2 regions of the Colwellia meonggei genome follow, and region 1 is predicted to be linked to the other one. Evidence: riboswitches for the same ligand, from Rfam matches in the RefSeq annotation. Region 1 holds a riboswitch; the other holds the start of a gene.
The links. A riboswitch is a leader RNA that binds a small molecule or an ion and turns the genes downstream of it on or off. The one in region 1 is predicted to bind thiamine pyrophosphate.

Region 1 (7,996 bases):
AAAATAGGCCAGTATGTTAGCGCTAAAATCGCCGGTAAAGTAATTGAGAAGGCATTAACTATTCCTAATAAAGCCATTTATCAAGGCAGTTATGTTTATATTGTTGATGGTAATGTTTTAAAGCGAAAGAATATTGATATTGCTTGGCAAAGTGATGATGTTGCTGTGGTCAAAGCAGGGCTGGAACCAGAGCAACTTTTAGTTCTTACACCATTAGGTCAGGTTACTTCAGGCACCATAGTAAGTATTAGCAGTGTTGATGGTAAAACTGTTGCTGCCAAGAATAAAAAAGGCGCTGCCGATAAAAAGGGCAAACGCGGAAAAGATCGTAAAGAGCAACCACAAAAAAATAAAGGAGTTGAGTCATGATAGCTTGGTTTGCTAAAAATCATGTCGCAGCCAATTTATTAATGATCACCATTTTATTGGCGGGAATATTTTCAATAAAAAGCAGCATTCCGTTAGAAGTTTTTCCATCGTTTGAGTCCGAAGTAGTCAATGTGACTGTGGCACTGCGTGGTTCAACCCCTGAAGATGCTGAGCAAGGAGTGGCGATACGTATTGAAGAAGCGGTTCAAGATTTACAAGGTATAGAAAAAATTACCAGTACCTCAGTAGAAGGTGCAGCAACCGTGCGCATTGAAGCTGATTCGTCCACCGATGTTCGCGATCTACTTAACGATATTAAAAGCCGTGTTGATGCGATAAACACTTTTCCTGTTGATGCTGAAAAGCCTGTTATTGCAATAGCACAACGTATTCGTGATGTACTTTCAGTGACGATAGCGTCCGAATACGGTGAAAAGGAAATACGTGAGTTTGCTGAGCAAGTACGTGATGATTTATTGCGCTTACCGCAAGTAACGCAAGTTGCATTAGATGCAGTACGAGATTATGAAATTAGTATTGATGTTAACCAAAGTAAGCTTGAGCAATATCAACTAACCTTATCGGAGATTTCAAATGCTATCAGCAGCAGCTCTGTAGATATTTCAGCAGGTAATGTCCGCACCGAAGGTGGCGATGTTTTAGTACGTAATATCGGGCAAGCTTACCGACGCGATGAATTTGAAAAAGTCGTTATAAAAACCAATACTGATGGAACATTTTTATACTTAGAAGATGTTGCGCAAGTCAATGATGGTTTTGAAGAAACGCCTTTACGTGCTCGCTTTAATGGACAGCAAGGGGCGCTAATCGATGTTTTTCGTATTGGTAGCCAAAGTGCTATTGACGTTGCAGACGCGGTAAAAAACTATATTGATGAACGTCAAGAAACACTACCTGAAGGTTTTATTCTCAGTTATTGGGATGACGACTCTGAAATTGTTAAAAGCCGACTTAATACATTAATCACCAATGCCTTACAAGGGGGCTTCTTAGTCTTATTACTGTTAACTTTATTTTTACGTCCATCAATCGCGTTCTGGGTTTCTATTGGTATTCCAGTAAGCTTTATGGGTGCTTTCCTTGTTATGCCATTTTTTGATATTTCTATTAATATCATGAGTTTATTCGGTTTTATCTTAGTGTTAGGTATTGTTGTTGATGATGCCATTGTTACCGGTGAAAATATTTATCGTCACACCCAAACGGCGTCTAGCGGTATTGAAGCGGCTGTAAAAGGCACCCAAGAAGTAGCAACTCCCGTTACCTTTGGTATTTTAACTACGGTTGCAGCCTTTTTACCTTTGGCCTTTATTGAAGGGCAGCGAGGGGCATTATTTGCTCAAATTCCGGTTATTGTTATTCCGGTACTATTGTTTAGTTTAATTGAGTCAAAATTTGTATTACCCTCACATTTAAAGAACTTACGCTTGCGTAGTGAAAAAACTCAGCAGTCAAAATTCAGTGTTTGGCAACAACGCTTTGCTGATGGTTTTGAAGCGTCAATTCTTCGCTACTACAAACCACTGCTATCGTTAGCTATTCGTAATCGACTGACCACCATCTCTTTATTTGTTGGCGTGTTCGTTTTGATATTAGCTTTTATCTTTAGTGGTTGGACAAAGTTTGTTTTCTTCCCTCGTATACCGAGTGAAACTGCTCGTGGTAATGTCACTATGCCGGTAGGAACAAGTTTTGATGTCGTAGATGCGTATGTCGAGAAAATGTCGAATGCAGCAAAAACACTACAAGAGAAATACCGCGACGAAGATGGGAATAGTATTATTTTAAATACTTTGGCAATTACGCGTGAAGAAAAAGGTCGGGTACGTTTTGAAATAATTCCTGCTGATAAAAACGATACAGGTATTGGTACCGCACAACTAGTAAAAGAGTGGCGAGAGCTTATAGGACCTTTGCCTGGTGCTGAAAGTTTAACCTTTAGAGCTGAGTTTGGCCGAGGCGGTGACCCACTTGATGTGCAACTTTCTGCAACTAATTTGAAAACCTTAGAACAAGTGGCGGATGAAGTAAAAGCACGCATTCGAACCTATCCAACAGCGTTTGAAATTGCCGATAGTCTCTCAGATGGTAAAGAAGAATTACAGATAGAACTTACCGAGCAAGGTTATGCTATGGGGATGAGTAATTCGTGGATCACTCGACAAGTGCGAGATGCTTATTTTGGCGCGCAAATTCAAAGAATACAGCGTGGCCGAGATGATGTACGTGTGATGTTACGTTTTCCGTTGTCTGAGCGAAAATCTATTGCTAAGTTGAATGATATGCTCATTAACACACCAACTGGCGGTAAAGTACCTTTGTCACATGTGGCAAAATTACTACCGGGTAAAAGTCCATCAGCTATTAAGCGCATAGACAGATACCGCACTGTTAATGTTACAGCCGACGTTGATAAAAATGCCACCAATATGACGGTGTTAAATGCTGACCTTACTCAGTTTTTAGATGAATTAATGAACAAGTACCCAGGCGTGTCTTATAGTTTGGAAGGTGAGGCACGTGAACAAGCTGAGTCATTTAATAGCTTGGCATGGGGGCTTTTGTTTGTGTTCTTTATTATTTACTGTTTGTTGGCTATTCCATTTAAGTCATATTTGCAGCCTATTATTGTTATGTCGGTTATTCCATTTGGCGCTATCGGTGCCATTATTGGACACTGGATCATGGGCATGGACTTAACCATTATGAGTATACTTGGCTTGATGGCATTGATTGGTGTCGTGGTAAATGACAGCTTAGTCTTAGTTGATTTCATTAATGGCAAAGTGCGGGCAGGAGAGAAAGTATTTGATGCCGTATTAATCGCTGCACAATCGCGCTTTCGTCCGGTGATGCTAACGTCATTAACAACCTTTATTGGTTTAATGCCATTATTGTTTGAAAAAGCGACACAAGCACAGTTTTTGATCCCGATGGCAGTATCACTAGGCTTTGGTATTATTTTCGCAACATTTATTACTTTAGTTTTGGTACCGGTCAATTACTTATTGGTTGAAGACTTTAAAAATATAACAGCAAGAGGAAAGCATAAGCTAATTAGCCAATTCAGCTAAGTTTACGTGAGTAACTGGCGTTAACTTATATTCCTGCATTATTTTGGTAAAAGCGAATGACATTTCTCTTTGTCATTCGCTTTGTTATCGTTAAACTAGCCTACAACTTATTTATTACTGAAAGGCTATATTATGGCTGATAACACTACGCTAGAAGAAACCATTTTTTCTAAGATCATTCGCCAAGAAATACCAACCCCATTACTTTTTCAAGATGAACTTGTGACTGCTTTTCGTGATATTACCCCACAAGCTAAAAGTCATATTTTAATTGTCCCTAATAAATTAATTCCAACCGTTAATGATATTGAGCAAGAAGATGAACTCACTATTGGTCGTATGTTCACGGTTGCTAGAAAGTTAGCCAAAGAAGAGGGCATAGCAGAAGATGGTTATCGTTTGATCATGAATTGTAATCAACACGGTGGTCAAGAAGTTTACCATATTCATATGCACTTAGTTGGTGGTCAGCCATTAGGATGTATGTTGGCGACTAAGTAGCTAGCAAAATATCATAAGATATAGCGTAAAATAAGGCATTTACGCTGTACATTTAAATAAATATTGTTAGTATGCACACCGAACCAAGGGGTGCCTTAAAATCGATAATGATTTAAAAGGCTGAGATGCGCTGTCATTAATGAATGTGACATAGCGAACCCTTAGAACCTGAACCGGATAGTACCGGCGTAGGAATGGTTACGCTAATCGCATACCATTCTGTAAAATTAAATTTTACCGTGTAGCGTATGTTATGCCGTTGATGATAATTCTACAGTTTGTTAACGAGCCGCTTTCTAACTTCTCCATGCCGGATCCCATAACGTATTCTAATTAGAATTTATGAGATCATAATGAATATTTCTAAATCTGCCATTGCAATCGCAGTAACATCATACTTAATATCATTTTCTAGCACTTCTAATGCTAATGAAAACCAAGACATTGAAAGAATTACCGTTACTTCAAGTTTTAATCAAAAGTCGTTAGCACAAGTTCCAACGAGCGTTGCCATTATTGGCGAACAGACAATTAATGATCAAGCTATTCAGCACTTTGAAGAAGTGATTCAAAATATCGCCAACTTTAACTTTTCTGGTGGAACTTCGCGCCCTAAATATTTACAAATTCGTGGTGTTGGAGAACGATCTGAATACCGTGGAGCACCTAATTCATCAGTTGGGTTTATCGTAGATGATATTGATCTTTCTGGGTTAGGTATGGCGGCTTCAATGTATGATGTACAGCAAGTTGAGGTGCTTAGAGGCCCACAAGGAGCAAGATTTGGTGCAAATGCATTAGCAGGTTTAGTTTATGTTAAGTCTAATGAAGCTACACAAACTTCTGAACATGGTTTAAAAGCCACTGCAGGTAATGACGACCTAATCAATTTAGCCGGTTATAGTTCAGGTGCTATTTCAGAAGATTTAAGCTACCGCGTATCTTTAGAACAACATCAGCAAAACGGCTATCGAGACAATAGCTTTTTAGGCAAAGACGATACCAACGGTATTGATGAGCTATCAGGAAGGCTCAAGCTTCACTACACCGCAACGGATGATCTAACTATAGATCTCACGTATATTTTTGCTGATAACGACAATGGTTTTGATGCGTGGACACTTGATAACAATGGCTTTAACACACTAACTGATAATCCTGGTGTTGATAATCAGAAATCTCATGGTGGCGCCTTAAAGTTCAGCTACGACGGTTTGTCTTTTGCTAAATTAGAGGCGATCAGCAGTTATACCACAACAAAGCATGAACACGCTTATGATGGTGATTGGGCAAATGCTGACTATTGGGCAAGTAAAAACTGTGGTGATGAAGCAAATATTGAGCCTTGTGAATACAGCTATTTGTGGGCTAAAAAAGCCGACCGCGATGTTTGGTCACAAGAGTTTAGGCTTTCTTCGAATGATTCATCAAGAATTTTTGATAATACTACCGCTTGGTTGCTTGGAACTTATATTAGTCGCTTAAGTGAAACCAATGACTTAGATTCATCATATAACGGCTGGCCAGACGAAATTCTTGATTCAACATACTCAGCAAATAACTATGCTGTTTTTGGACAATTAGATAGTATTTTGCCACAAGCGCATGAATTATCTGTAGGTTTACGTGTAGAAAAACGCACTACAGATTATACCGATAGTGCTGGCGATAGTTTTGATCCATCAGAAACTATGTGGGGAGGTCATATTGCAGTAAGTCGTGCGATAAATAATGAGCATTCCGGTTATGTGCGCATTGCAAGAGGCTATAAAGCGGGTGGTTTTAATATGGCTTTACCAACACAGCTTGCTCAGTATAAAGAGTTTGATACAGAAACCTTAATAAACTATGAGATAGGCTTAAAGTCTAATTTACTTAATAACAACTTGGTAAGTCGCTTAGCTGTGTTTTACATGGACCGAAAAGACCAACAAGTGAACGCGTCACAACAAAACCCTGATAAGCCTCAACAATTTACTATTTATACTGCTAATGCCGCAAGCTCAAGTAGCTACGGTATGGAGTTAGAGTTGAATTATCAAATGACAAATAATCTAACCATAGATACAACACTTGGTTACTTAAATGCCACTTATGATAATTATGCTTATCAAGACAAGTACGGCAGTACTATTGATATCTCAGGAAGAGAGCTTGCTCATGCGCCTAAATACACGTTTAGTTTAGGTGCTACATACCGCAATGATGATGGCTTAGTTGCTAATATTAATTGGTCGGGTAAAGATGCGTTTTATTTTTCTGATAGTCATGATGAAAAGTCTGCCAACTCAAAATTGCTCAATGCTAAAATTGGTTATGAATTTTCAGATTGGTCAATATCACTTTGGGCACGTAACTTAACGGATGAAAAAGTTGCCACACGCGGTTTTTACTTCGGTAATGAGCCTGATTTAGGTTGGGCTGCGAAAAAATATGTTCGTTATGGCGCACCAAGACAAGTTGGTGTTACGTTAGATTATAACTTCTAATCTACTTTTTAGTGACTTAAGGCAATATATCGCTGCATAGTGTTATATATTGCCTTTAATATTAATAAGCGAATTACCTAATGAAAATCTCAATTGAAATTAGTTTATATCCACTAGCGGAAGAAAAGTTTAAAACAGAAATATGGGCCTTTATAAAACGCTTACGTTTGGTCGACGGTTTGAATGTCGTAACCAATGGCATGAGTACACAAGTTTTTGGTGATTACGACTTAGCAACCAGACATGTAATGGCTGAAATAAAACATGTACATGAAACGTTAAATGCTGCGGTATTTGTTTGTAAGTTTATTGGTGGCGATCGCTCTGTCGTTGAAGCAGAAAGCTAATGGCTAATTTTACTAGTGCCATGAATGAGATTGTTACGTATTTCTCAACCTTGCCTGTATTAGAGCTGATAGCCGTTGTTGCTTCATTGCTTTACGTTGTATTAGCAGCAAAGGGGAATATTTGGTGTTGGCCAGCGGCAATACTGAGTACAGTGTTATACACGGTTATTTTTTATGATGTATATTTGTGGATGGATAGTTTATTACAGCTTTATTATCTACTTATGGCGGTTTATGGCTGGATTTGCTGGCAACAGCGCAAAAAAGCAGGCAATGAAAACACCTTCGAAACAACCAAGCTTTTATATAGCCAATGGTCGCTACAACGCCATAGCATAGCGATTATTGTATTAACACTATTGTCACTGGTACTTGGTTGGCTAATGGCAACATATACACCTACACATTTTCCATACCTTGATAGTGCCACCACAGTGTTCGCGGTATTTGCGACCTATTTATTAACGCAAAAAGTATTGGAAAATTGGCTGTACTTTATCGTTATCGATTTTGTTTCTATCTATCTTTACATTGAGAAATCATTAGTTCCAACAGCGGCATTATTTGCATGTTATGTGATACTTGCGGCTTATGGCTATTGGCAGTGGCGTAAACTGTTTCAACAACAAAACAATGTTGAGATAGCTAAAGCAACGCCAAACTTTGCTCAAGGCTAGTAACATGAAAGGTAATAAGCGAGTGTGTGAATTAGAAGAGCAATTGAGCTTATTACCGTGCTTTGAAAATGAGAAAATAATTCATGTTAATGTGCTTACAGGTGGTCTTAGTCGTAGCTGTTATTGTGTTACTACCGAAAAGCAACAATATTTTGCTAAAAATTTAGCAAACGAGAGCACTGAACAACTAGTAGCTATATTTGCAGGAGAGCAAGGAGTTGCGCCAGAAGTTATATATAGCGATGAAAGTTGGCTGATCAATAAGTTTATATCAGGGCAATCGCTTGCTAACAGTAATTTAAGCCAGAATGAAAAACTGAATGTTATGACTGGCTTGTTGGTGCGGTGCCATCAACAGTCATTAAATTCCGGTGATAAAAAGTTAGTAGTAGGTGTTCCTAAACTGGCGATTAATGAGACGCTTTCTCAATTATTAAAAACCAGTAAGCTAAATGCTATTCATCGTGAAAGCTTGCTGGCGTTATCAGTATCAATACAGAAAGAACTTACTCAACATT
Region 2 (7,996 bases), on a different contig from region 1:
AATTTGCAAAGCGTTATCCATTAAAAACCTCACTAAAAAACCTATCTATCTGAAATTTAACGAATAAATATATGGCAGAGCATTTGCAATGTTTGATAGACAAAGTTCAAATGCAAGAAAAGTGTGAGGAGAACGTTATGAGTGGTTATTATAGAAAGGAAAGATATAGTCGCCGAACTAGTTCATTTACCGAGTCTTTAATAAAAGTGACTATATTAGTTATTTTTACACTGTCATTAGGTGGAATTGCGGCATTACAATGGAAAAAAGCCAGTTCTTTCAGTGCTAGACTAGATGACAAAAGCTTATTACTAGCGAAAGCAGAAAATGAGCTAGAAATACTAAGAACACTTAACCCTTATCATGTCGGCAGTAATGAAGTGTTAGCACAAGCCGTCAATAAGGCTGATCTATTTCCAGGTTGGATAACTCGTGTTTACCCGTTACCTTCAAGTGTTGAACAGGCAGCTTATAGCAATGATGTAGGCTCATTTGTTATGAATGAAACACGCTTTTCACTAGCAAGCCATAAAAGCTACGGCATTGCTCAACCAAGTAAAAGCATGTATCGCCTAAATGGCTTATTCCCTAATCGTACTAAAGGACGTTTACAAGTTGGCGTTGAGTTTTATGTTAAAAATCAAGCAATGACGGCTAAATCAGACACTATGTCAAAAATTAGTTCTTGTTATGCACGCATTGACATGAATAACAAACGGGTAATTGATAGAAAAATTCATTTAATGACTCGCTTTGAATCAGAGCAAGTTTTGACCGGTTCATTAGAGTTAAATAAAGGCTTATTTCCAATTAGCGCGATACTTTACTGTGATAGAAAATCAGAAATAAATGGCAGTGATATTGAGGTTTCAATTTCGTTTAGAACACCTCAACAACATAACTTAAGTACAAGCCGCTATGATATTTTTCATATTTATAGTCCGAAAAATATTGTCGCAAAACTTTAGTAGAACCGGTGGTTAAACACTCAGTCACAAATTAGCTATAGGAAATTTAAGCGTAAACGTACACCCTTGCTCTGGTTGTGAGTTTACGCTTATCATCGCATCATGTTTCTCTACGATAGCATAGGAAACCGATAACCCTAATCCTGTACCTTCACTTTCATTTTTAGTGGTATAGAAAGGCTCAAACAAATGGCGCATGACTGAAGCATCCATACCGCAACCTGTATCATGAACATTAACCTCGATATAATTACTTACGACAGCACTGTCAATTCTCAACTCTCCACTTTCATTCATCGCTTGGGCAGCATTAACGAATAAATTAACAAATACCTGCTGTAATTGACCATAATTCCCTTGGATTATTGGTAAATTATCCGACAAATTTCTAATTATTTCATGGTCATACTTGAGCTTATTCCATACAATTTTTAATGCACTATCGATAACATCATTAATAACAACATCAGAAAACTCATCTTGCTCTTTACGGGAAAAGGTTTTCAAACTTGCAACAATTTCAGTAACACGCTCAACTCCCGTAATACAAGCATTTAGTAATTCATTAATGTCTTCACGAGCAAATGACAACTCACGGTTATTTTCAAGCTGTGTTACAAGTTTTTCAGGTAATTGTGCAAAGGTGTTTTCGTAAATATTTAAGTAGTCCTGTAAGACATGTAAATTACTCGAAATATAACCAATTGGATTGTTGATCTCATGAGCAACTCCAGCGGCAAGTTGGCCAAGCGAACTCATTTTTTCACTGTGTGCTAATTGTTGCTGTGTGCTTTTTAGTTCATCAACAGTATTACGTAAGTCTCGGTAATTATAGGCAAGCTCTATTTTAGTCATACGCCGCTTAATTGCTGACGTAAATTGTTGCGCGGCGATATCTAAAGTTTGTTTAAAATCATCGCTATAGCAAAAATGACTAATATCAAACAAGATTAATCGACGTTCTTTTTCACTAACTTTAACCAATAGATACAACACAGTGTCATTAACAAATAAATTGGAATAGGTGGGACGTTTATCGGAATCCTTATACTCAAAACGGTGCCATATCGACTCATTTGTTGCCAGCATGGGTTTAATTGGCGCTTCATATTCTTTTTGCCAAGTTAAGCTTTGCCAAGATTCACCAATCTCACGTAATGACCAAATTGCATGGTTTGAATCATGATTGATACGCATAACAACCACAGAACAATTATCTAGCAATCTAGCTACATTTTCCGAAAACTGCTGAAAAGACTCATCAATACTTTTGTCTAACAATAGTTCTTGTGTCAGGCTCGCTAAAAATTGCAACTGAACTTGTCGGCTGGTAGCTTTTTCATATGAGTCAAAAAACTCTTTATTTTCAGCTAGGGTTACCTGTGCTTTTTGATCTAGTTTTGCCTCCAACTTCTTCTTGGCATTACGTTCTCTAATCAGAGCTTTTTCAAGTAATGCGACCTTTTCTTCGACAGCAATATTTAAACTTCTACTCGGATCAGACAATGATCATCTCCCTTGCACATACATTTGCTTTGGCTTATTGATGCTTTTTGATTAAAGTGCGTTGCCGCTCCTAGAATCAAACCTTCAGCAAAATGGCACATTTTTCGATGAGACATATAACGCACCACAAGTAAGTTATCCTGTGGTTGGTCATAAAGTAATGTAGGTGTATATGCTAATGGGTCACTTTTTTGCACTTCAATATGAATAACATTATCAACCGCCCGCATAAAGTCGAATAAATTGTCTATGTCTTTGACCAAAGAAATACCCAGTGACATTAATACTGGAAAAAAATGCTCACCGTAACCTCGAAGAAGATGCTCTCGGTCTGAGTCAACTATGGCTGATAAAGCATCAATAATAATATTAAATTCACTATCATCGTATAGCTCAGTCGCTAAATATTCACCATTAGATGAAAGCTCGCAATTATCGAGCGCTTTAAGCCACGCAGTTAAACCAAACTCCTGTTCGGTATATTCTGCAAAGCCGGTAAAAATAGCACCTTTCATTAGTTAATAGTCCTTAAAAACTTCACATAGTGTTAACTATAATGCTAGCATGAGTTTATGCAACTAATTCATCTTTAACTATATTTTTTTAGGATTAAGAAATGTTACCGTCAGTTTTACTGCTAGATGATGAACAAGAAGTACTTAACGCGTTAAAGCGTGTGCTGCGTATTGATTATCAAGTGCATGCCTTCACAGACGCTAACGAGGCATTAGAGTTTTTTCAACGTACACCTACACAAATTGTCATTTCTGATATGAAAATGCCACAAATTAACGGGGCAGAATTCTTAAGCCATATTGTTAAAATAAATAGCCGCAGTAGACGCGTAGTGCTGACCGGTTATGCGGATACAGAGTTAGCGAAACAAGCAATAAACGATGGAAAAATTTCAGCCTACTTAAATAAGCCTTGGAATAACGATGAGCTAAAAAAAACATTAGCGAACCTTATTAATGAGCTGAAAGATGAAAATAAAAAGCTTGCTGTGGTTAAAAGCTTAAAGCTTGATAATCAAAGACTATCAGCAAACCAAGCATCAATGACAAAAGTCAGCCGCTTTATCCAAAGTAGCCATGACGATATTGTTAACCAAAGTCAAAAGCTGTCTTCACTTAACAATGAACTCCTCCAGTTAAGTGCGAATTTAGTCGCCATGCAAACCCACGACACATCAGGTCATACATTCCGAATTGCCCAACAGGGCAAAATGCTAGCTAATAGGCTCAAGTTAAAGGAACCACATCGTGTACACGTATATTTGGCTGGCTTATTTTATCGTATAGGTATAAGTAGTTTACCACCCTCGCTAGCGGCTTTACCTTTGCACAAAATGTCAGCTCAAGAAAAGCTTAGTTGGATGAAGTTCCCACAAGTTAGTGCAGATATTTTAGCCTCTGTAGCATCCTTAGCACCTTGTGCTAAAGTGGTACGACATATTTATGAACATGTTGATGGCTCAGGGATTCCCATGCACCTTAGTCATGAAGATATTCCAATGACGTCACGAATTTTATCAATCGTTACTCATTTTGACTTGTTAATATCTGGAAAAATTACCGAGCGAAACATTAGCCCACAAGAAGCTATTATCGTTATGAAAAAAAGCCTGGGTAGCTTATTCGACAATCATGTTTTTAGTCACTTTATTGCGATGCTTTCAGCGCCATTAACCACTGAAAACCTAGAAATAGCGAAAGGCATAACAGAACTTGAGCCAGGAATGATCCTCGCACAAGATATAGTAAACCATGAACAACATAAGCTGTTAAATGAAAAAACAGTATTATCACAAGGACATATTGATAGTTTAACCAAGCACCAAGAGCATACAGAGAAAGTACTTATTGCCTATATATTGCATAAGGGTGAGCAAGAAAATGATACTCAAAAAAGTGAAGGAGCAACTAACTAATGGAAATTGTAGATATTCGCCCTTTAGTCGTTATTGTAGATGACGAGCAAGAAATACTCTCGGCAATAAAACGGACCTTAATGCGTGTTGATGTGCGCATTGAAGCTTTTACTTCACCTAGATTGGCATTAGAGTTTATTTGTGAGAACCAACCCGCATTAGTCATATCAGATCAACGCATGCCTGATATTACGGGTGATAAACTTTTATCCGAAATCAAACAGTTATGGCCTGAGACTAAACGTATTATGTTGAGTGCTTATGAAGATTTCGACTCAGTATCGGCGGGATTTAATCAAGCTATTATTGATAAGTTTATGTCAAAGCCTTGGAAGAATTCAGAATTGGTTATGCTGATACAAGACAGTATCGATAATAATAGCAAATCGCCAAATAAGAGCTTAGTTAATAAATCAATTGTCGGTGAAAGTACAAAAATAAAACAGTTAATTGATAATATTAGTATTGCCGCAGGCGCAAATGTGCCGATTTACATCCATGGGGAAACAGGTACAGGTAAAGAGCTAGTTGCTAAAGCTTGTCATCAATCTGGCTGTAAACGAGAAGGCAACTTTGTCGCAGTTAATTGTGCCAATTTTTCAGAAACATTAATTGAGTCACAACTTTATGGTCATAAAAAAGGCGCTTTTACCGGGGCTGTTAGCGATCAAGAAGGTCTTTTTGCTCAAAGTCATGGTGGCACTATATTCCTCGATGAAGTCACAACTTTACCTATGCCGCTACAGGCAAAGTTATTGCGTGTTATCCAAGAACGTGAATTTACCGCTTTAGGCGATACAAAATTAATAAAATTTGATGCGCAAATCGTTGCCGCATCATCTATTAAATTGAGCGAAGCTGTTAATAGTGGTGAGTTCAGAGAAGATCTTTATTATCGTTTGAATGTTATTCCATTAAATTTGCCACCACTACGTGAACGCGAGCAAGACGCTTTTATCTTAGCTAAGCACTTTTTAGAAAAATATAATCAACAACAACAAAAGCAGTTTGCAGCTTTTAGCGAAAGCGCCCGTGATTTTATTATTTCATATCCTTGGCCAGGCAATGTTAGGCAGCTAGAAAATACTATTCATAGCGCATGTATTATGAACCGCGGCAAGGAAATAACCTTGCCTATGCTGCAATCATTACTTGCTGAGCAGCTTCATATAAAAGAAGCCTCGGGTAATAATAGCCTTGGAAATATCACAATTACACCTGAATTAGACGCAACTGCCCAAGAAACTAACTCAACAATTATTCCACTTGAGCAAGTAGAGAAAAATGCCATCGAAAATGCTATCGACCAATGTAATGGAAACATCACCAAAGCCGCAGCTTTATTAGAGGTTAACCCTTCAACAATTTACCGAAAAATGCAAAAGTGGTCGTAATTACTTTATAGCTTTGCCTTACTAAACCTCGAATAATTGGCAATTAGTAGTTGCCTAGTTAATAACATTGACGCTAGAATCTAGCCTCGTTTAGCATAACTAAACGTATTGACTTGTCGGAGTGCCATAGGGCTGAGATCGCGAAAGCGGGATCCGTAGAACCTGATTAGATTAACATCTGCGAAGGGAACAAGTGGGCAACGCTTAAGCAATATCATCATTGTTAATAGTTTTGCTCCTCGTTACTACCCCAATATAGCTCCGCCTAACTTTTATTTATAAAAACAGGTGAGAGACCATGAGTTCAATTTCTAGACGCGAACGTCGCGACCAAGCAGCAGATTTTTTAAAAAATGTTGCTGATCAATCATTTCCAAATTCAAAAAAAGTTTATGTATCCGGACAAATTCACAACATTCGTGTGGGCATGCGAGAAATATCTTTATCTGACACCTTAGTCAGCGGCAGTAAAGATAATGCAGTTTACGAAAAAAATGCCCCGTTATGTGTATACGATACTTCAGGTTTCTATACTGACGACAACATTGAAATAGACGTTCACAAAGGTATTCCACGTTTGCGCGATAACTGGATTGAAGCCCGCGCTGATGTCGAATTTTTAGCGGAAAAAACCTCTAGCTATAGCCAACAACGTTTAGCTGATGAAGGCTTAGATCATATCCGTTTTGAGTACTTACCTAAAGTTCGCAAAGCAAAATCTGGGAAAAATGTTACCCAAATGCACTATGCTCGCCAAGGCATTATCACGCCAGAAATGGAATATATCGCGATTCGTGAAAACTTAAAACGCCAAGAAGTAAAAGATGAAATATTGCTACAACAGCACCAAGGACAATCATTTGGCGCCAATATTCCAGAGCAAATAACGGCTGAATTTGTCCGTGACGAAGTTGCCCGTGGCCGAGCAATTATTCCTGCCAACATTAATCATCCAGAATCTGAGCCGATGATCATAGGTCGCAATTTTCTAATTAAGGTAAACGCGAATATAGGAAACTCTGCGGTTACGTCCTCCATTGAAGAAGAGGTAGAAAAGCTTGTTTGGTCAACAAAGTGGGGAGCCGATACGGTAATGGACTTATCAACCGGCCGCTATATTCATGAAACACGTGAGTGGATCATTCGCAATTCACCAGTACCTATTGGCACTGTGCCAATTTACCAAGCATTAGAAAAAGTAAACGGCATTGCCGAAAACCTTACATGGGAAATTTTCCGCGATACCTTAATCGAGCAGGCAGAACAAGGTGTTGACTACTTCACCATTCACGCAGGCGTATTGCTGCGATATGTCCCTATGACCGCAAACCGTGTTACAGGCATAGTTTCGCGCGGCGGTTCAATTATGGCAAAGTGGTGTTTAGCGCATCACAAAGAAAACTTTTTATATACCCACTTTGAAGATATTTGTGAAATCCTCAAAGCTTACGATGTTTCGTTTTCATTAGGTGATGGCTTACGCCCTGGTTCTGTTGCTGATGCTAACGACGAAGCTCAATTCTCAGAGTTAAGAACATTGGGTGAATTAACTAAAATTGCATGGCAGCATGATGTTCAAACAATTATTGAAGGCCCAGGGCATGTACCATTGCATATGGTACAAAAGAATATGACTGAGCAGCTTAAACATTGTGGCGAAGCACCATTTTATACTTTAGGGCCATTAACCACTGATATTGCTCCTGGCTATGATCATATTACCTCAGGTATTGGTGCGGCAAATATTGGTTGGTATGGCTGTGCAATGCTTTGTTATGTCACACCTAAAGAGCACTTAGGCTTGCCAAACAAAGAAGACGTAAAAGAAGGCTTGATGACCTACAAAATTGCGGCTCATGCTGGAGATTTAGCCAAGGGACACCCTGGCGCACAAATACGAGATAATGCCATGTCAAAGGCCCGCTTTGAATTTCGTTGGTATGATCAATTTAATATTGGTTTAGATCCTGAACGCGCACGTGCATATCATGATGAAACGTTGCCACAAGAGTCGGGTAAAGTAGCCCACTTTTGCTCGATGTGCGGTCCGAAATTTTGTTCAATGAAAATATCTCAAGAAGTTCGCGACTATGCCGCTGGGCTAGACAACGTGAATAACGAGCAAGCAATTGAAATCAAACTGCTAGATGAAACAGTTACCATTTCAGCGCAAGGTATGGCGAAGAAATCACAAGAAT

Region 2: it holds a riboswitch for thiamine pyrophosphate, as region 1 does, so the genes downstream of both, thiC (phosphomethylpyrimidine synthase ThiC) here and AC27E9_RS18555 (TonB-dependent receptor) in region 1, are expected to answer to the same signal.

Annotation. Positions count from the first base shown of each region.
Region 1 covers NZ_BAAJLZ010000013.1:22,541-30,536, reverse strand. Annotated here, with positions in the region: gene AC27E9_RS18570 (efflux RND transporter periplasmic adaptor subunit) at 1-369, shown strand, start outside; gene AC27E9_RS18565 (efflux RND transporter permease subunit) at 366-3,464, shown strand; gene AC27E9_RS18560 (HIT domain-containing protein) at 3,597-3,965, shown strand; TPP riboswitch at 4,042-4,177, shown strand; gene AC27E9_RS18555 (TonB-dependent receptor) at 4,319-6,454, shown strand; gene AC27E9_RS18550 (hypothetical protein) at 6,535-6,801, shown strand; gene pnuC (nicotinamide riboside transporter PnuC) at 6,801-7,478, shown strand; gene AC27E9_RS18540 (phosphotransferase) at 7,483-7,996, shown strand, end outside.
Region 2 covers NZ_BAAJLZ010000001.1:681,607-689,602, reverse strand. Annotated here, with positions in the region: gene AC27E9_RS03060 (hypothetical protein) at 138-968, shown strand; gene AC27E9_RS03055 (sensor histidine kinase) at 993-2,474, opposite strand; gene AC27E9_RS03050 (heme NO-binding domain-containing protein) at 2,450-2,989, opposite strand; gene AC27E9_RS03045 (HD domain-containing phosphohydrolase) at 3,091-4,404, shown strand; gene AC27E9_RS03040 (sigma-54-dependent transcriptional regulator) at 4,404-5,798, shown strand; TPP riboswitch at 5,906-6,004, shown strand; gene thiC (phosphomethylpyrimidine synthase ThiC) at 6,097-7,996, shown strand, end outside.